DNA from 2 places in the Clostridium sp. ATCC BAA-442 genome. Region 2 is predicted to be linked to the other one. Evidence: riboswitches for the same ligand, from Rfam matches in the RefSeq annotation. Region 2 holds a riboswitch; the other holds the start of a gene.

Region 1 (8,174 bases), on a different contig from region 2:
ATGTCGTTCTGGGTACGGTAGCCCAGGATGCCCTGGTAGCCGGTGAGGGAGAAGATGGCCTTGGCCCCGTTGAGGGAGAAGTCGGGGTGCTCCAGCACAAACTGGTCCAGGATCGGGGTAGCGTCCAGATCCTGGGTGAGGAAGGTCTCGCCGGTGTTGGGATCGGTGCACTGGGCCCAGATCTGGCCGTCGTCCCCCAGCACCAGCTTGGAGGTGAAGCCCTCAGCCAGCATGTAGTCGTAATAGTTCACATCATCAAAAGAGATGATGAGGGGCTTTTTTCCCTCGGGGAGCATGAGGGTGTTCCGCTCCATGCGGGTGACGCCGTCCTCGCCGGTGACTTCACTCCACACGTCCCCCATGTTGACCAGAATGTAGCCCTTGTCGTAGACGCTCTGAAGGATCTTTTTGTACTCGTCCGCGGTCACCATCCACTCGTCCAGCCCCACCTGGCGGTCGTAGGGCACCGCGTCGGAAAAGGCATACTCAGGATAGGCGATGACGGGGTGGAAAAACAGGTGCTCCACCGCCTGGTCGGGGCCCCAGGCCTGGGTGAGCTGGTCCTCGCTCCAGTAGGTGCGCACCGCGTCGTAGGGATCGGCCGCGGGGGTGGGGGTGGGCTCCGGTGTGGCCGCGGCTACAGGGGTAGTGTCCGGGGACGGCTGGTTGGTTTTGTCCCCGCCGCAGGCGGCCAGGGGGAGCGTCAGGGCGCAGGCCAGCGCCAGGGCAACGGCTTTTGGCATGATATGGCTCATTGGTATGGTTCCTCCCACATAATATCTCTGTAGTTGTTATCTTACGACACCGGGCGGCAAAAGGAAACAACAAAAGGATGACAAAATCCTTACGATTTTATGTCACCCGGAAGGGGAATCCGGTGAACCAGCAGCATGGACGCGCCGCCGGTGACGGCCCCGGTGACCAGGGAGCAAAGCAGCAGGGGCGGCAGGTACACCAGCGGGGCCCGGCTGCCCAGTACTGCCATGGCGGCCAGAATCTGGCCGGTGTTGTGGGCGGCGGCCCCGGCGATGGACACCCCAAAGAGGGAGAGAAAGCTGCACCGCAGCAGCAGGGCCATGACGCCCAGGGCCAGCAGCCCGCCGGTGAGGGAGAAGGCCAGGGCCATCAGATTGCCCCCCAGCAGGGCGCCCAGAAGGCAGCGGGCGGCCAGAATCAGCAGGGCCTCCCGCCCGGACAGGCGGCAAAGGGCATAGACGGTGACCAGATTGGCCAGTCCCAGCCGCAGGCCGGGCAGGGGGAAGAGAATGGTCAGCGGAACCAGCCCCTCCGCCACCGAGAGGGCCAGCGCCAGGGCGGTAAGCACCGCGCAGCGGGTCAGCCGCCGCAGGGATGAGGACAAGGGGGAGCGCCTCCTTTCAGAATGAGAAAACAGCGGGAACTTTTCAGCCGCTGATTGCGTCAAACTCCTGGCTGCCGCTGCCGGACAGGGAGATCACCAGCTTGTCGGGCAGGCAGATGATCTGCTGTCCGGCCCGGCTGATCCACCCGGTGTGAACGCAGTCCTGGCTGGGACACGCACTCTCCGCGATGCGGATGCGCCCCGGCTCGGCCTGGATCGTCAGGGGATAGGGGGCCTCGTCCACCACCAGGGTGACGGGACCGGTGAGGGTGCTTAGCTCATACTCCGCGATGGTCTCACCCTCTAAGACGACGGAGGCGGTCAAAAAGTTGCTCTCCTCCGGCTGAAGAAAAAAAAGCAGCGCCACGGCAGCAGCGGCCACCAGCAGGGCCACCACGCCGTCCGGCAGCGTGGGCCGGCGGCGCTCAGCGGCGGGCGATCTCATAGGTATACCCCCTGTCTGCCCCGGCAAAGGTAAAAACGTCCTCCAGCCCCTCGGTTACCAGGAGCTCTCCCTGGTCGGTGCAAAGCACCAGCTCGAAGTCGTCCCGGCTCCGCCAGAAGTCCAGCGCCTCCTCCGGCCCCGCCACAAACAGGGCGGTGGAGAGGGCGTCGGCCAGCAGGTGGTCGGCGGAGACAACGGTGACAGACAGCAGGCCGGAATCCGCCGGATAGCCCGTCTCAGGGTCAATGATATGGTGGTAGCGCACCCCATCCTCCTCGAAATAGCGCTCGTAGCCGCCGGAGGTGGAGAGGGTCACGTCAGTCAGGGCGAGGACGCACAGGTAGCTGCCGGTGTCCCGGGGGTCCTTCACCGCCACCCGCCAGGGGGAGCCGTCCTCCTTGGCGCCGATGACCGTGACGTTGCCGCCCAGATCCAGCATGGCGGAGGTCCCTCCCGCATCCCGGATGGCCGCCTCGGCCTCACGGGCCGCGAAGCCCTTGGCCACGGCGCCCAGATCCACCTCCATGCCCGCACGGGCCAGTGAGGCGGCAGAGGCTTCCGTGTCCACAGAGAGCTCCGCGCTGTCCACCAGGGCCATGGCGGCGGCCAGCGCATCCGGCGCGGGTACGTGCCGCTCCTCGGTGGTGAAGCCCCAGGCGTCCATCACCGGGGCGATGGTGATGTCAAAGTCGCCTGGGAGCTGCCGGGCGATTTCCTGGGAAAAGGCCAGCAGTTCCGCCACATCGGGGTCCACCGCCACGGCCGCGCCGTCCCCGGCGGCGGTGTTGAGCCGGGCGATCTGGCTGTCTGAGTCGGTGCGGGAGAGCAGGCCGTCCAGCCGCTCCACCGCTTCCCGGGCGGCCGCCACGGCCTGGGGTCCGCGGCGGCCGGACACCTGGACGGACATCACGGTGTCCATGGCGAAAAAGGTCTGCTCCGCCCCGGAGGCGCGGCAGCCGGTCAAGCACAGAAAAACACAGGCAAGGAGGAAAGAAATACGCTGTTTCATGGTATACTCCTAATAATCATGATGTTGATTAAGGACAGTTTACCACAGTTCCGCGCCGCTGGAAAGAGGAAAGGGATTCTTCACTTGCAATGCGGCGAATTTTCTGCTAGAATATAGAAGATTGATGACTCTGAGGCGCTCAGCCCCAGCGGAGGGGCACTTTTATAGAAACCGGGCGCCCGGCCACAGGAGATGGATACATGAACAAGAAAGAACAACAAGCCCAGCGCGCAAAGCAGGAAGACGTGGTTTTGAACAAGGTCCTCTGGTGGATCGTGGGGGCCGTGGTGTTGGAGGTGCTGCTTCTCCTTCTGAACAAGGTATATGCCAATTACACTGTCGAGCAGATTGAACTGGCCAAGTCCCTGCGGGATGTCTTTTCCGTGCTGATGATCGCCCTGCCCATCTGCTTTGTCGTTTTGCTGATCTGGGCGGTCGCGGCCCGCAAGTCCGGTAAATTCACCCGCCTGTCCTCCGTGCTGGCCGGCGTGATGCTGGCCCTGGCGGTCTGCGCCGTGGTAATCCGCGTCTTTGACGAGAGCGGTATCCGGCTGCTGTATGTGGCTGTGCCCGCCGTGGCGGTGCTGGCGCTGATCTACTACCTCTACCAGCGGGAGTTCTTCTTCGCCGCCGTGCTCAGCGCCCTTGGCCTGCTGGGTGTGAAGGTGGTGCCCTACCACTTCGGCTTCCCGGCCATTGCCTATGGCTACGCCGTCGTCCTGGGCGTTGCCCTGGTGGGGGCCGCGGTGGTGTTCCGCGTGATGCAGGCCGCCGAGGGCAAGCTGCGCCTGAAGGGGAACTGGGTGGAGGTGCTGCCCAAGAGCGCCAACTACGCCCTGCTCTACGTCACCTGCGGCGTGGTGGCCGCGGTGGTGATCGCCGCGTTGCTGCTGGGCGGGCTGGCCGTGCTGTACGGTGTGCTGGTGGCCTGGCTGCTGATCCTGGCGGTATACTATACCGTGCGCCTCATGTAATGATAAGCCCAAGAGACAAAGGGGCAAGCCGCCGGACGGCTTGCCCCTTCTTTTTTGACCGGAGGTATTGCAATGAATGAAAAAGAGGTGGGGGAGCTGCGCCGGCGGCTCCGCCCGGAGAAAAACAGTATTACCCACATCCGGGGGTGCTATGTCAACGAGATGGGGGAGAGCGTGGCCCAGTTTGACCAGTCTCTGGCCCTCATGACCCAGGAGGAGACCGAGACCCTGCTGGCCCTGCTGCGCCGCACCCTGTCGGGAACTCTGGGAAAGAACCTGCTGGACCTCTCCTTCGAGACCCGGCAGGTGGTGGAGGGGGAGGAGCACCGCCGGCTCATGCGCCTGCGGGACACCGCCCTGAAGGACGAGGAGGCGGTGGAGGAGTTCTTCCAACTGGTGCGCCAGTCCCTCACCCTGGAGGGCAACTATCTGATCCTCCTGGTGTACGACCGCTACGACGTGCCCTACCGCGCCAAGGACGGGGAGCGGCAGGAGGACGCCGCCGCCGAGGTGTACTCCTACCTGCTGTGCTCCATCTGCCCGGTGAAGCAGACCAAGCCCGCCCTGAGCTACCACGTGCGGGAGAACGAGTTTCACAACCGGCGGGCCGACTGGCTGGTGTCCCCGCCGGAGCTGGGCTTCCTCTTTCCCGCCTTTGATGACCGCAGCACCAACCTGTATAACGCCCTCTACTACACCAGGGACAGCGGCGAGAACCACCCGGAGCTGGTGGAGGCGGTGTTCCGGCGGGAGGCACCCATGCCCGCCGCCGCGCAAAAGGAGACGTTCCAGACCCTGTTGAGCGACACCCTGGCCGACGAGTGCAGCTGTGAGGTGGTACAGGCGGTCCACGACCAGCTCTGCGAGCTGGTGGAGGAGCACAGGGAGCGGAAGGAGGCGGAGCCCCTGACCCTCTCCAAAGGGGCGGTCAAGTGCGTCCTCAAGTCCTGCGGCGTGTCCGACTCCCATGTGGAGGAGTTCGCCCTCCGCTATGACGACGCCTTCGGCGCCGATATGGCCCTCAGCCCCCGCAATCTGGTGGAGAAGCAGATCGAGGTGTGTACTCCTGACGTGGTGATCAAGGTCAGCCCGGAGCGGAGCGATCTGGTGGACACACGGGTGATCGACGGGGTCAAGTACATCCTCATCCGCGCCGACGAGGGCGTGGAGGTCAATGGCGTCCCGGTTCATATCGCGGAATAGCGGAACGCCCCGCGCCTCTTTGGGAGGCGCGGGGCGTTTGGTATCTGCTCAGATCTCGCCGGCGGCCTTCTTGGGGGCCTTGGCAAACTCCTCGCCGTGGACGATGTACTTGGACACAGACTTGTAGACCAAGAAGGTGACAACAGAGTTGATACCAGCCTTGAGTAGATTGAACGGGAGAATGACGGTTACCAGCATGGCATCCACCATCTCAGTGGGGGCCCCCATATAAAATGGAGTAATGAAATGGTTGGCGATCATCATGCCTACGCCCATAGCAAATGTGCCCAGCAGCAAACCGATTATCGCACCGGTTCTGGTATGGAACTTCCGGTAGAGTGTACTGGCTACGGTGACCAGAATACCGGTGGCAATAACATGCATTAAAAATCCGTATATACCATCGCCGCCCAAAAAGAAAGCCTGAATAAACGAGGCCAACACGGTCACAAGAATGCCCGCTACTGGGCCGAAGGCGAAAGCGGCGATCAGGATGGGGACATCGGCAGGATCATACTGGAGAAAGGGAGCGGCAGGGAAAAGGGGGAAGTGCACCAGCGTGATGAGCACAGCACCGATGGCGGTGAACATGGCTAACAGGGCCAGCTTCTTGACGCGGGCGGATTTGGCGGACATAATAAAACACTCCTCTTTGATTTGGTAACACCCGAAAGACGTATGCCTTCCAGGTGTTAAAATCAAAAGGAGCGTGCCCAATTTCAACACATCTTCTTTCATCCAGACTTCGCGCCCTGGGATATGCGCGTCACTGTCGGTCCCGGAGTTGCACCGGGTCTGCCGTTTCCGGCTCGCGGACTGTACCGCCGATCGGGATTTTCACCCTGCCCTGAAGACATCTCATTCAGTTGTTCCAATCCCTATTATACACACGAAGTGGAAAAATGCAAGCCCCAATTTAAAAAACAAATGTTCGATAAACATTGACTTGCCGTTCTGGATATACTACAATGGGAACAACATTCAGAGGACGGAGGGGCGGAATGAACCGAGAGACAACCTGCTGCTTTACCGGCCACAGGCCGGAGAAGCTGCCCTGGCGGGAGGACGAGGGGGATCCCCGGTGCCTGGAGCTGAAGGCCAGGCTGGCCGGGGCGGTGGAGGCCGCCTACGAAAAAGGGATGCGGCATTTCCTGTGCGGTATGGCCCGGGGAGCGGATTTTTACTGCTGCGAGGCGGCGCTGGCCCTGCGGGAGCGGCGCCCCGGCGTGACGGTGGAGGCGGTCATCCCCTGCGAGGAGCAGGCCGCCCGCTGGCGGGAGCGGGACCGGGAACGGTGGTTCTCCCTGGTGGAGCGCTGCGACAATGAGACCATGCTCCAGCACCACTACGACCGGGGGTGCATGCTCCGGCGGAATCGCTACCTGGTGGACCACTCGGCCATGCTGATTGCGGTGTACGACGGCATGCTGGGGGGAACCATGTATACCATCTCTTATGCCATGAAGCGGGGGCTGGACGTGGTGACGCTGGACATTCCATAGGGCGGCCGGAGGCCGCCCCTTTTTTGAATTTATTTTCTGCAAATGCAAAATAATGCTTGACAGAGCTTTGCCCTGATCCTACAATGGAAACAGGAAGATTTGCAAATGCAGAAAAGGAGGAGCAGCGATGAAGTGGAATGGACGCTTGCCGGAGTCGGAGCTGGAACTCATGCTGGCGGTGTGGGAGGCCGGGGAGGAGGGGACCACGGCCCCCGGCATCCTGGCGCGGCTGGAGCGGCCCCTGACTGCCAGCGCCCTGCACAGCTACCTCAAGCGCCTGGAGGAAAAGGGCTTTCTGAGCTGCGGCAAGGAGGGAAAGACCAACCGTTACCGGGCCAGAGTGTCCCGGGCGGAGTATGAGCAGCAGGAGAGCCGGACGGTGCTGGACAGACTGTATGCGGGCTCCCTCCGGCGGTTTGCCGCCGCCCTCCACGACGGCGGGAGCCTGACGGAAGAGGAGGTGCGGGAGCTGGAGGAGTACCTCCGCACGCTGAGGCGGGAGGAGTAGGATGGAGTCGCTGTTTGTACGGGTGCTCACCCTGTCGCTGACGGGCTCGGCGGTGCTGCTGCCCCTCCTGCTGCTGGCGCCCCGCCTGCGGGGCCGCTATGCTGCGGGGACCCTTTCGGTGCTCTGGCTGGTACTGGCCCTGCGGATGGCCCTGCCCGTCCCGCTTTCCCTGCCGTGGACGGCGGTGACGGTGGATGTGTCCGCCCTCTCGTCTGTGACCCTGCCGGCCGCCCCTCGGGCGCCGGCGGAAGTGCCTGAGCCCGCCGGGCCGGAGAGCGTGGAACCGCCCCGGGCGGTACCCCCGGCAGCCGCGCCGGAGGGGAGGCCCCTGCCGCTCCTGGAGCTGGCCGCCTGGGTGTGGCTGGCCGGCGGGCTGGCTCTGGTGGGCTATCAGGGGGCGGCCTATCTCCTGGCGCGCCGCCGTCTGCTCCGGGGCGCGCAGCCGGGCACGGAGGAGGAGAGGGCCCAACTGGCGGCCCTGGCGGCGGAGCTGGGACTCCGCCGTACGCCCCGCCTGCTAAGGACAGGGGAGGCGGACGCCCCTCTGGTGGTGGGACTTGGGAGGCCGGTGCTTCTGCTGCCGGGCAGGCCCCTCCCGGCGGACGAGCGGGAGGTGGTGCTCCTCCACGAGCTGACCCACCTGCGGCGGCATGATCTGGCCCACAAGGCCCTGCTGTTTGTGCCCTGCGCAGTCCACTGGTTCAATCCCCTGGTGTGGTGGATGGCCCGGGAGGCGGGGCGCACCCTGGAGCTGTGCTGCGACGCCCGTGTGGTGCGGGGGAGGGATGAAGCGTTCCGCCGCCGCTACGGCACCGCCCTCCTGCATCTGGCCGCAGGAGGGCGGGGGCCGGTCCTGTCCACCCGCTTCGGCGGGGGAGGACGGTTGCTGCGGGCGCGGCTGGCGAATCTGTTCCAGCACAGGCGAAGGGGGGCGGCGGCGGCCGGCCTCGTGCTGGCTGCCGCCCTGGCCGTCACCTCACTGGCGGCCTGTGAACAGCGGCTCCTCACGGCGGAGGAGGCCATGGACGCGCTGGAGGAGAGCATCGAGGTGCGGGAGTATGACATAGGTCCCGGCGAGTTGGAATACTGCATTTCCTTTCGCCTGCCGGAGCACAGCGGCCCGGAGGAGGAGTGGAACCTTCACATCGCCGGCCGGGCGGAGACAGAGGCGCT
Region 2 (8,174 bases):
GACTGGGACAACGCCTTCAACACCCAGACCGACGAGAAAATCCCCCTGTACCCCGAGGAGGGCGACACCGCCAGCACGGCCCTCCACGACGCCTTCCAGGCGGACAACGGCTGCTACACCATCGAGGACACCACCGGAAACACCGTGGTCAATCCCAAGGGCACCCTTTACATGACCGCCAACTCGGCCTCCGGCTCCAAATTCTACGAGCTGATCCCCACCCAGCAGGACTATATCGCCGAGCGCAGCCAGAACTGGCTGCCCAGCTACTCAGTCATCGACATGGACAGCGACAGCTTCTCCATCACCACCTACCAGATCACTGCCGAAGGCAAGGTGGAGGCGATTGACGACACCTTCACCATCCAGAAGACCGACGGCGCCGCCACCCTGACTGAGGGCGGCGAGACCTACTACCGCCTGCGGGACGTGGCCGCCGCGGTCTCCGGCCAGGACAACCAGTTCAATGTGAGCTGGGACAACGGCGTGGTGATTACCACCGGCGCGGCCTACGCCGACGCCGTGCCCGCCGGCACCCCTGCCAGCGGCAGCGCCGTGACCCTCACCCTGACCGTGGACGGCAAGAGCGTCACCACCCCCGCCGTTCTGGCCAACGGGAGCTACTACCTGCCCGCCTCCTTCTATGGCACTCTGGGCGTGACTCCGGCCGCCTGAGCGGCCCCATCCGGCACCGATACTGCGAGGCTCCCGGCGGCATAGCTGCCGGGAGCCTCCATTCTGAGAGAAAGGCTGACTGCTGTTGAATATCAAATCCTGCTTTCTGCGCTGGGGCATTCCGCTGTTGCTGCTGGCTGCATTTCTCGCCGCTGTTTTCGCCCTCAACCGGGTGGACAAGGTGGCCCTGGTCAACCGGGAAGGACAGACCTTCGAGAAGGGCGTGGTCGTGGACATTCTCCAGGACAACCTCATGCCCGACGGCTCCCGGGTGGGCGAACAGCGGGTACTGGTACGCATGACCACCGGCGTCCGGGCCGGTCAGGAGCTGGAGACCACCAGCGCCTCCGGCTTCCTCTTCGGCGCGGGCTGCACCGTGGGCATGAAGGTGGTGGTCATGCAGAGCGTGGCGGGGGACTCCACCATCACCAGCATCTATTCCCAGGATCGGGAGTGGGTGATCTACGCCTTCGCCGCAGCCTATCTGCTGGTGCTCTGCCTGGTGGGCGGAAAGCAGGGCCTCAAGGGCGCCCTTGGCCTGGTGTTCACCTTCTTCTGCATTCTATTTGTCTATCTGCCCCTGGTCTACCGCGGTTGGTCGCCCTTCTGGGTGGCGGTGCTCATCTGTATCGTCACCACGCTGGTCACGATGTACCTCATCGGCGGCCCCACCCGGAAAACCGTGGTGGCCGCCGGCGGCACGGTGGCGGGCGTGGTGATTGCCGGACTGGCGGCCACCCTGTTCAGCCTGGCCACCGGCATCACGGGCTGGAACGTGTCGGACATCGAGAGCCTGCTCACCCTGGCCAGCACCAGCGGGATTCAGGTGGGCGGCCTGCTCTTCTCCGGCCTGCTGATCTCCAGCCTGGGCGCGGTGATGGATGTGGCCATGTCCATCGCCAGCGCCATCGCTGAAATTCACGTTCAGAACCCCGCCCTCTCCCGCCGGGCGCTGTTCCGGGCCGGGATGCACGTGGGACGGGACATGATGGGCACCGACTCCAACACCCTGATTCTCGCCTTTGCCGGCGGCAGTATCTCCATGCTGGTGCTGGATTACGCCTATAACCTCCCCTACCGGCAGATCATCAACTCCAACAACATCGGCATTGCCATCATGCAGGGCCTGTCCGGCAGCTTCGGCATCGTCCTGGCCGTCCCTGTCACCGTGGCCTTGGCCGTTCTGCTCTATACCTGGCGCAAAGCTGCGCCCGCGGCATAAAGCGACTGGATGCGACACGCTCCCCGCCCTATACTGGGCCGGGGAGCGTGATTTTTATGCAGTCCTTTTTCCGGCGGCTGGCGGCCTGCGCCGCCCTATTCTGTGCCAACCCGCTGGCCTTTCTTCGGGGGCTGTCCGACCCCGACAGCCCCGTGCGCCGCCTGCTGCGGCGCAAATAGCAGGGAGGGCGCGCCGCAGCGCCCCCTCCCTGTATTACCGCTCATAGGTCAGCCATGTTTCGCCCCCGCCGCTCTTGCGGTAGGTGTGGGAGACCGCCGCCTCCCGGATCTCATCGCAGGCCCAGTGGCCCTTCTCCACGTCGGTGAAGGGCAGGGCCGCGGCCCGCTCCCCGGCCCGGCGGTCCAGGGCGTGGTTGAGGATCTTGACCGCCTCTGCACGGCTCACCGGCGCGTCGGGCCGGAAGGTGCCGTCCGGATAACCCGACACCCAGCCCTCCTCCGCCGCAAAGGAGACCACCTCTGCCGCCCAGTGGCCGTCCGGCACATCGGGGAACGGGGACGTACCGCCCTCCACCGTAAAATAGGAGGCAATCAGCTTGACCAGCTCGGCCCGGCTCACCGGCTGCTCCGGCCGGAAGGTGCCGTCCAGATAGCCATTTGCGATGCCGTAGCGCTTGGCAAAGGCCACATAGGGGGCGTACCAGTCCCCCCGCTTCACATCGGAAAAGCCGCCGGTACCAGGCGCTCCACTGTAAAGCAGATTCCCTTGCTCGTCTACACTGAGGCGGGCCAGCATGGCCACCGCCTCGGCCCGGCTCAGGGAGTCCTCCGGGCGGAACCGGCCGTCATTTCCCTGGATGTAGGCGTCGTGCTCCCTGGTGTTCAGATAGGCCGGCTCCGCCGGCTCCTGCGACTCCTCGCCATAGGCCTCCGCATAGAGCGCCAGCAGCTCCGGGTTTTCCGCCATCAGCCGGTAGCGGAAGTGCGCCTCCCCCGCGACCTGGGGCAGGGTGTCGTTGAGGGCCAGTTGTCGCTCGATGGCTGTCGTGCCGTACCAGGGGCTCTTGGGATCGCTGTTGCCGGCCAGATAGTCGGCCATTCCTATGTAAAGGGAAACACCTGTACCCTTTACCGTATCCGCCCACCAGCGGGCCACCGTGGCGTAGTCCATGCTCTTGTGGCCGATGTACCAGTAGATCTGGGGGCAGATGTAGTCGATCCACCCCTCCTTGACCCATTTCCGGCTGTCGGCGTAGGAGGCGTAGTAGCTCTCATAGCCGCCGGTGGTATTGGAGCCCTGGGGCAGGCTGCTCTTATCCGCCCACACGCCGGAGGGGCTGATGCCGTAGGACAGCCCCGGATCAATGGCGTGGATGCGCTCCCCCAGTGTCTTGACCAGCTGGTTGACATTGTCCCGGCGCCAGTCGCCGATGTTGGAAAAGCCCTTGCCGTACTTGGCATAGGCGGCCCCGTCGGCAAAGCCGCTGCCGGGGTAGAAGTAGTCGTCCAGGTGAATGCCGTCGATGTCATACTTGCGGGCCAGCTCCTCCGCCCCCCGCACGATGTACTCCCGCACCTCGGGCAGGCCGGGATTGAAGTAGTAGTCGCCCTCATACTCCACCACCCAGTCGGGGTGGAGCTTTGCGGGGTGGTCGGCGGTCAGGGCCTGGAACTCCGCCGCGCCCCCCTTGGTGATGCGGAAGGGATTGACCCAGGCGTGGAGCTCCAGCCCCAGGGCGTGGGCCCGCTCCACCCAGTAGGCCAGCGGATCAAAGCCGTTTTTCGGGGCGGTTCCCTGTGCGCCGGTCAGGTATTTGCTCCACGGGTACAGCTCGGAGGGATAGAGGGCGTCGGCGGAGGGCCGCACCTGGAGAATCACAGCGTTCATGCCCATGTCTACGCACCCCTGTAAAATCGCGTCGGCGTCCCGCTTGAGGACCGCCGGATCTGTAGTGGCCTGACTGGGGTAGTCCAGGCGGTACACCGTGGCCACCCAAACAGCCCGGAACTCGTCCGCCCGCTCCGCTCGGGCCGCCGCCGCGGGAGACTGCGCCGCCAGTCCCAGTCCCGCCAGCGCCAGCGCGCAGATGAGTGCAATTGCCAACAGGGGTTTCCAGAATTTTGTCATGAGGTCGCTCCTTTGAATTTGGTCTCGTAAATCTGCTCTCGGAATGGCGGGCGCGCCCTGCGCCCCCTACTGATTGGAAATCTGCTCCGCTAGGTCGTTCAGGTAGACCCAGCGCTCCATTTTCTCCTCCAGGGCCGCCTCCAGCTCAGCCTGCCGCTCCTGGAGGGACTGGAGGGCCACATAGTCGGTGGCCTTCTCCTCCTGCTCGGCCTGCACCCGGGCCAGCTCCGCCTCCAGGACAGCGATGTCGGCATCAATGGTCTCAAATTCCCGCTGCTCCTTATAGCTGAATTTCAGCTTTTTGGCCCCCTGGGGCCGCGCTGCCTTGGGTTCGGCGGGCTTGGGGGATCTGGCCGGCTGTCCGGCGGCCCGCTGGGCCTCCAGATACTCCGTATACCCGCCGGGATAGCCCCGGACGCTTCCGTCCCCCTCTACGGCGAACACACGCCGCACCACCCGATCCAGGAAATAGCGGTCGTGGGATACCGCCACCACCGCCCCCGGAAAGGAGTCCAGATAGTCCTCCAGCACGCTGAGGGTCTGAATATCCAGATCGTTGGTCGGCTCGTCCAGCAGCAGCACGTTGGGGGCGGCGGCCAGGACCGACAGCAGGAAGAGCCGCCGCTTCTCGCCGCCGGACAGCTTGCGGATGGGGCTCCACTGCGCCTCTGCCGGAAAGAGGAACTGCTCCAGCAGTTGGGAGGCGGTGAGCATCCCCGCTCCCGTCTCGATGCGGTTGCCGATCTCCTTCACATAGTCGATCACCCGGGTATCCCCGTCCATATCGGGCACCTCCTGACGGAAGTAGCCGATGCGGACGGTCTCCCCCGTCTCGACCGCCCCGGCGTCGGGGGCCAGCTCCCCGGCCAGCAGGTTGAGGAGGGTGGACTTGCCGCTGCCGTTGGCCCCCACAATGCCGATGCGGTCGTCCCGCAGGAGCATGCAGTCGAAGTCCCGCACCACGGTGCGTTCGCCAAAGCGCTTGGTCACGCCTCTGCACTCGATGGTCTTCTTACCTAGACGGCTGGCCCGCGCGTTTAGTTCCAAGGTACTTTTTTCCGCCGGGCCGCTCTGGGCCTTCAGGGCCTCGTAGCGCTCCAGCCGCTCCCGGCTCTTGGTCCCCCGGGCGGTGGGCCCCTGCATCACCCACTGGTACTCCCGCCGCAGGATGGCCTGCCGCTTGCGCTCGCTGGCCCGCTCGCTCTCCAGCCGGGCGGCCTTGCGCTCCAAATACTTGTCGTAGTTGCCCTCGTAGGTGAACAGGCGGCCGTCCTCCACCTCCGCCATGCGGCCCACGATGCGCTCCAGAAAATACCGGTCGTGGGTCACCATGACCAGCGCCCCCTTCCAGGCGCGCAGATAGTCCTCCAGCCAGAGCACCATGTCGTTGTCCAGGTGGTTGGTTGGCTCGTCCAGAATCAGCACGTCGCAGGGGCGGGCCAGCACCGCCGCCAGGGCCACCCGGCGGCGCTCCCCGCCGGAGAGGTTTCCCACGCTCTGCTCGAACCGGGATACTCCCAGACGGTTGAGGATGGTTCTGGCCTCATACTCCGCCAGAGAGCGGTCGGCGTCATTCAGCCCCAGCAGCACCTGCTCCAGTACGGTGCGCTCCCCCTGAAACACCGGGTTCTGGGGCAGGTACTCCATCCGCACGCCGGGGTCCAGGCGTACCGTCCCCCCGTCCGGCTCCTCCGCCCCCGCCAGCAGGCGGAGGAGGGTGGACTTGCCGGCGCCGTTGACGCCGATGATCCCCACCTTGTCCCCCCGCTCCAGATAAAAGGACACCCCGTCCAGCAGGACACGGTCGCCGTAGCTCTTGGTCAGTTGTTCCGCAGAAAGCAGCATGAACGTCCCTCGCTTTTGTCAAGTTATCTCCCAGTATAGCGGAATCTGCGAAAAAAAGAAAGCCCCCTCCGGCCGGGGCCTGTTTCCGAATTGCTTCCGAAATGTCCCGCGGGGATTGCCAACCGCTCGGGGATGCCGTATACTGGGGGCACAACTGAATCGAGATGTCTTCAGGGCAGGGTGAAATTCCCGATTGGCGGTACAGTCCGCGCGCGTGATACGCATGATTTGGTGCAATTCCAAAACCAACAGTGACAGTCTGGATGAAAGAAGATACCATCGGTTTCCGCAGGACGGCCCCGCCGTTCTGCGGCCGATTCCTCTTTTTCGCACCGGAAAGGCATCCCCTTTTCGGTGTGATTTTTTAGGAGGGAACGGAAGTATGAATGTCAAAGCAAAGAGGATTACCACCATCGCCATGCTGTGCGCGCTCGCCTATGTGGTCATGGCCGTCGGCCGCGTGCCGGTCGTGCTCTTTTTGAAGTACGACCCGAAGGATGTGGTCATCACCCTCGGCGGCCTGATCTGGGGGCCGATGACCGCCTGCCTTGTCTCGGTTCTCGTCTCCGTTCTGGAGATGTTCACTGTCAGCGACACGGGCATTCTGGGCTGTATCATGAACATTCTGTCCACCTGCGCCTTTGCCTGCACCGCCTCCGCCATCTACCGGAAAAAGCGCACGCTGGCCGGGGCTGTCGCCGGGTTGGCCGCCGGATGCGCGGTGATGGTCAGCGCCATGCTGCTGTGGAATTACCTCATTACGCCCCTCTACATGGGATACCCCCGGGAGGCGGTTGCGGAGCTGCTGCTCCCCGCCTTTCTCCCCTTCAATCTGCTCAAGAGCGGACTCAATTCGGGCATCACCTTCCTGCTCTACAAGCCAGTGGTCTCCTCTCTGCGGAAAAGCGGACTGATTGACGCGCCGTCCGGACCGGCGGCGCGCAGGCCCGTCGGGCTGCTGCTTCTGGCCGCCGTTCTGGTGGCCACCTGCGTCCTCATTCTCCTGGCCAGAAACGGACTTCTCTGAGGCGGCCCATGGACAAGGCAAACGGGGACGCCCCCTTCATCCCCCTGTACGGAACCGCCGTGCCCGGCGCCGGGCTGGGACGGCTGGCGGGGCTGCCCGCCGCGGGCCTGCGCCTGCACCGGGGACAGGCGGCGCCGGAACCCGGCGTCTACGCCGCGGAGATCCTTCTGGGCGGCCGTCGCCTCTGCGGGCTGGCGCATATCGCGCCCGGCGGCGGCGCGCCCTCCATTGAGCTTCTCTTCTTTCACGGTGGGGAAGCGCCCTGCGGGGAGGCGGTGGAGCTGCGCCTCCGCCAAAGGCTCCGCCGCTGTCAGCCCTTTGACAACCTGCCCCTGCTGTCGGCACAGCTCCGGCTGGATTGCCTCTCCGCCCAGTCCTTTTGGGGGATTTCCCCCGGCTCCCCCCGGCTGTCCATGGAGTCCGCAGGGCGGCGGGCGGTGGTAGGGATGCAGGCAATCCCCCTGTCTGAAAAGGAGTTTGGTGTCCTCTACCTGCTCTATACCCACCCGGACGTTCCTTTCACAAAGGAGCAGATCTATGAGGCCGTTTGGCGCGCGCCGTCCAACCACTGCCTCCACGCCGTGGAGAACACCGTGTTTCAGATCCGGAGGCGGCTCCGCCCCCATGCGGGCGGGCACGACTTTATCCGCACCGTTGTCGGGCTCGGCTATCAGTTCAATCCCGGCTGAGCCGCCTCTCTGTGCAGCCGCTGGGACAAAAGCTCTTGGCAAATGGGAAAAAATATGGTATCCTAAGGCGCTATCTCATTTTGAAGGAGCCTTTATGAAACAGCGCACATTCCCGATCCTCGCCGTCCTTCTCCTGGCCGCCGCCCTGTCCGGCTGCCAAAGCACAGCCGCCGGAGACAGCGCCGGACTGTCCATCCACTTCATAGACCCGGGGCAGACCAGCTCCGCCCTGCTCCTGTGCGGCGGACAGGCCATGCTCATTGACGGCGGCAGCGCCGAGCGGGGCAGCCAGGTGGCCGGTTACCTGAGCCAGCAGGGGATCACCTACCTCGACTATGTGGTGTGTACGTCTGCGGATGAGACCCATATGGGCGGCCTTTCCGGCCCCCTTTACACCTGCGCCGTGGGGCAGGTACTCTCCCCGGTGGAGGATGCCGGCAGCCCGGTATTTGCGGATTTCCGGCGCTACACCGAGGCCCAGGGCCTCTCCCCCGCCGTCCCGGAGGCCGGTTCGGTATTCCCCCTGGGGGACGCCCAGGTGACGGTAGTGGAGACCGACGCCGCCGCACAGACCCTCTCCCTCCAGGTGGACTACGGCGACACCTCCCTCCAGTTCACCAGCGATCTG

What was found. Region 2 has a riboswitch for FMN ahead of ACESY8_RS12820 (ECF transporter S component). Riboswitches for the same ligand answer to the same signal wherever they lie in the genome.
Region 1: another riboswitch for FMN. It lies ahead of ACESY8_RS11635 (ECF transporter S component); the one in region 2 lies ahead of ACESY8_RS12820 (ECF transporter S component).

Annotation. Positions count from the first base shown of each region.
Region 1 is NZ_CAXSQB010000025.1:1,880-10,053, reverse strand. Features, by position in the region: gene ACESY8_RS11665 (polysaccharide deacetylase family protein) at 1-755, opposite strand, end outside; gene ACESY8_RS11660 (Gx transporter family protein) at 845-1,360, opposite strand; gene ACESY8_RS11655 (NusG domain II-containing protein) at 1,404-1,805, opposite strand; gene ACESY8_RS11650 (FAD:protein FMN transferase) at 1,786-2,814, opposite strand; gene ACESY8_RS11645 (hypothetical protein) at 3,015-3,788, shown strand; gene ACESY8_RS11640 (DUF4317 domain-containing protein) at 3,861-4,991, shown strand; gene ACESY8_RS11635 (ECF transporter S component) at 5,040-5,627, opposite strand; FMN riboswitch at 5,714-5,850, opposite strand; gene ACESY8_RS11630 (SLOG family protein) at 5,993-6,493, shown strand; gene ACESY8_RS11625 (BlaI/MecI/CopY family transcriptional regulator) at 6,621-7,001, shown strand; gene ACESY8_RS11620 (M56 family metallopeptidase) at 7,003-8,174, shown strand, end outside.
Region 2 is NZ_CAXSQB010000030.1:4,926-13,099, forward strand. Features, by position in the region: gene ACESY8_RS12795 (purple acid phosphatase family protein) at 1-675, shown strand, start outside; gene ACESY8_RS12800 (YibE/F family protein) at 761-1,897, shown strand; gene ACESY8_RS12805 (hypothetical protein) at 1,954-2,076, shown strand; gene ACESY8_RS12810 (family 10 glycosylhydrolase) at 2,111-3,985, opposite strand; gene ACESY8_RS12815 (ABC-F family ATP-binding cassette domain-containing protein) at 4,052-5,830, opposite strand; FMN riboswitch at 5,993-6,109, shown strand; gene ACESY8_RS12820 (ECF transporter S component) at 6,213-6,857, shown strand; gene ACESY8_RS12825 (winged helix-turn-helix domain-containing protein) at 6,866-7,546, shown strand; gene ACESY8_RS12830 (MBL fold metallo-hydrolase) at 7,641-8,174, shown strand, end outside.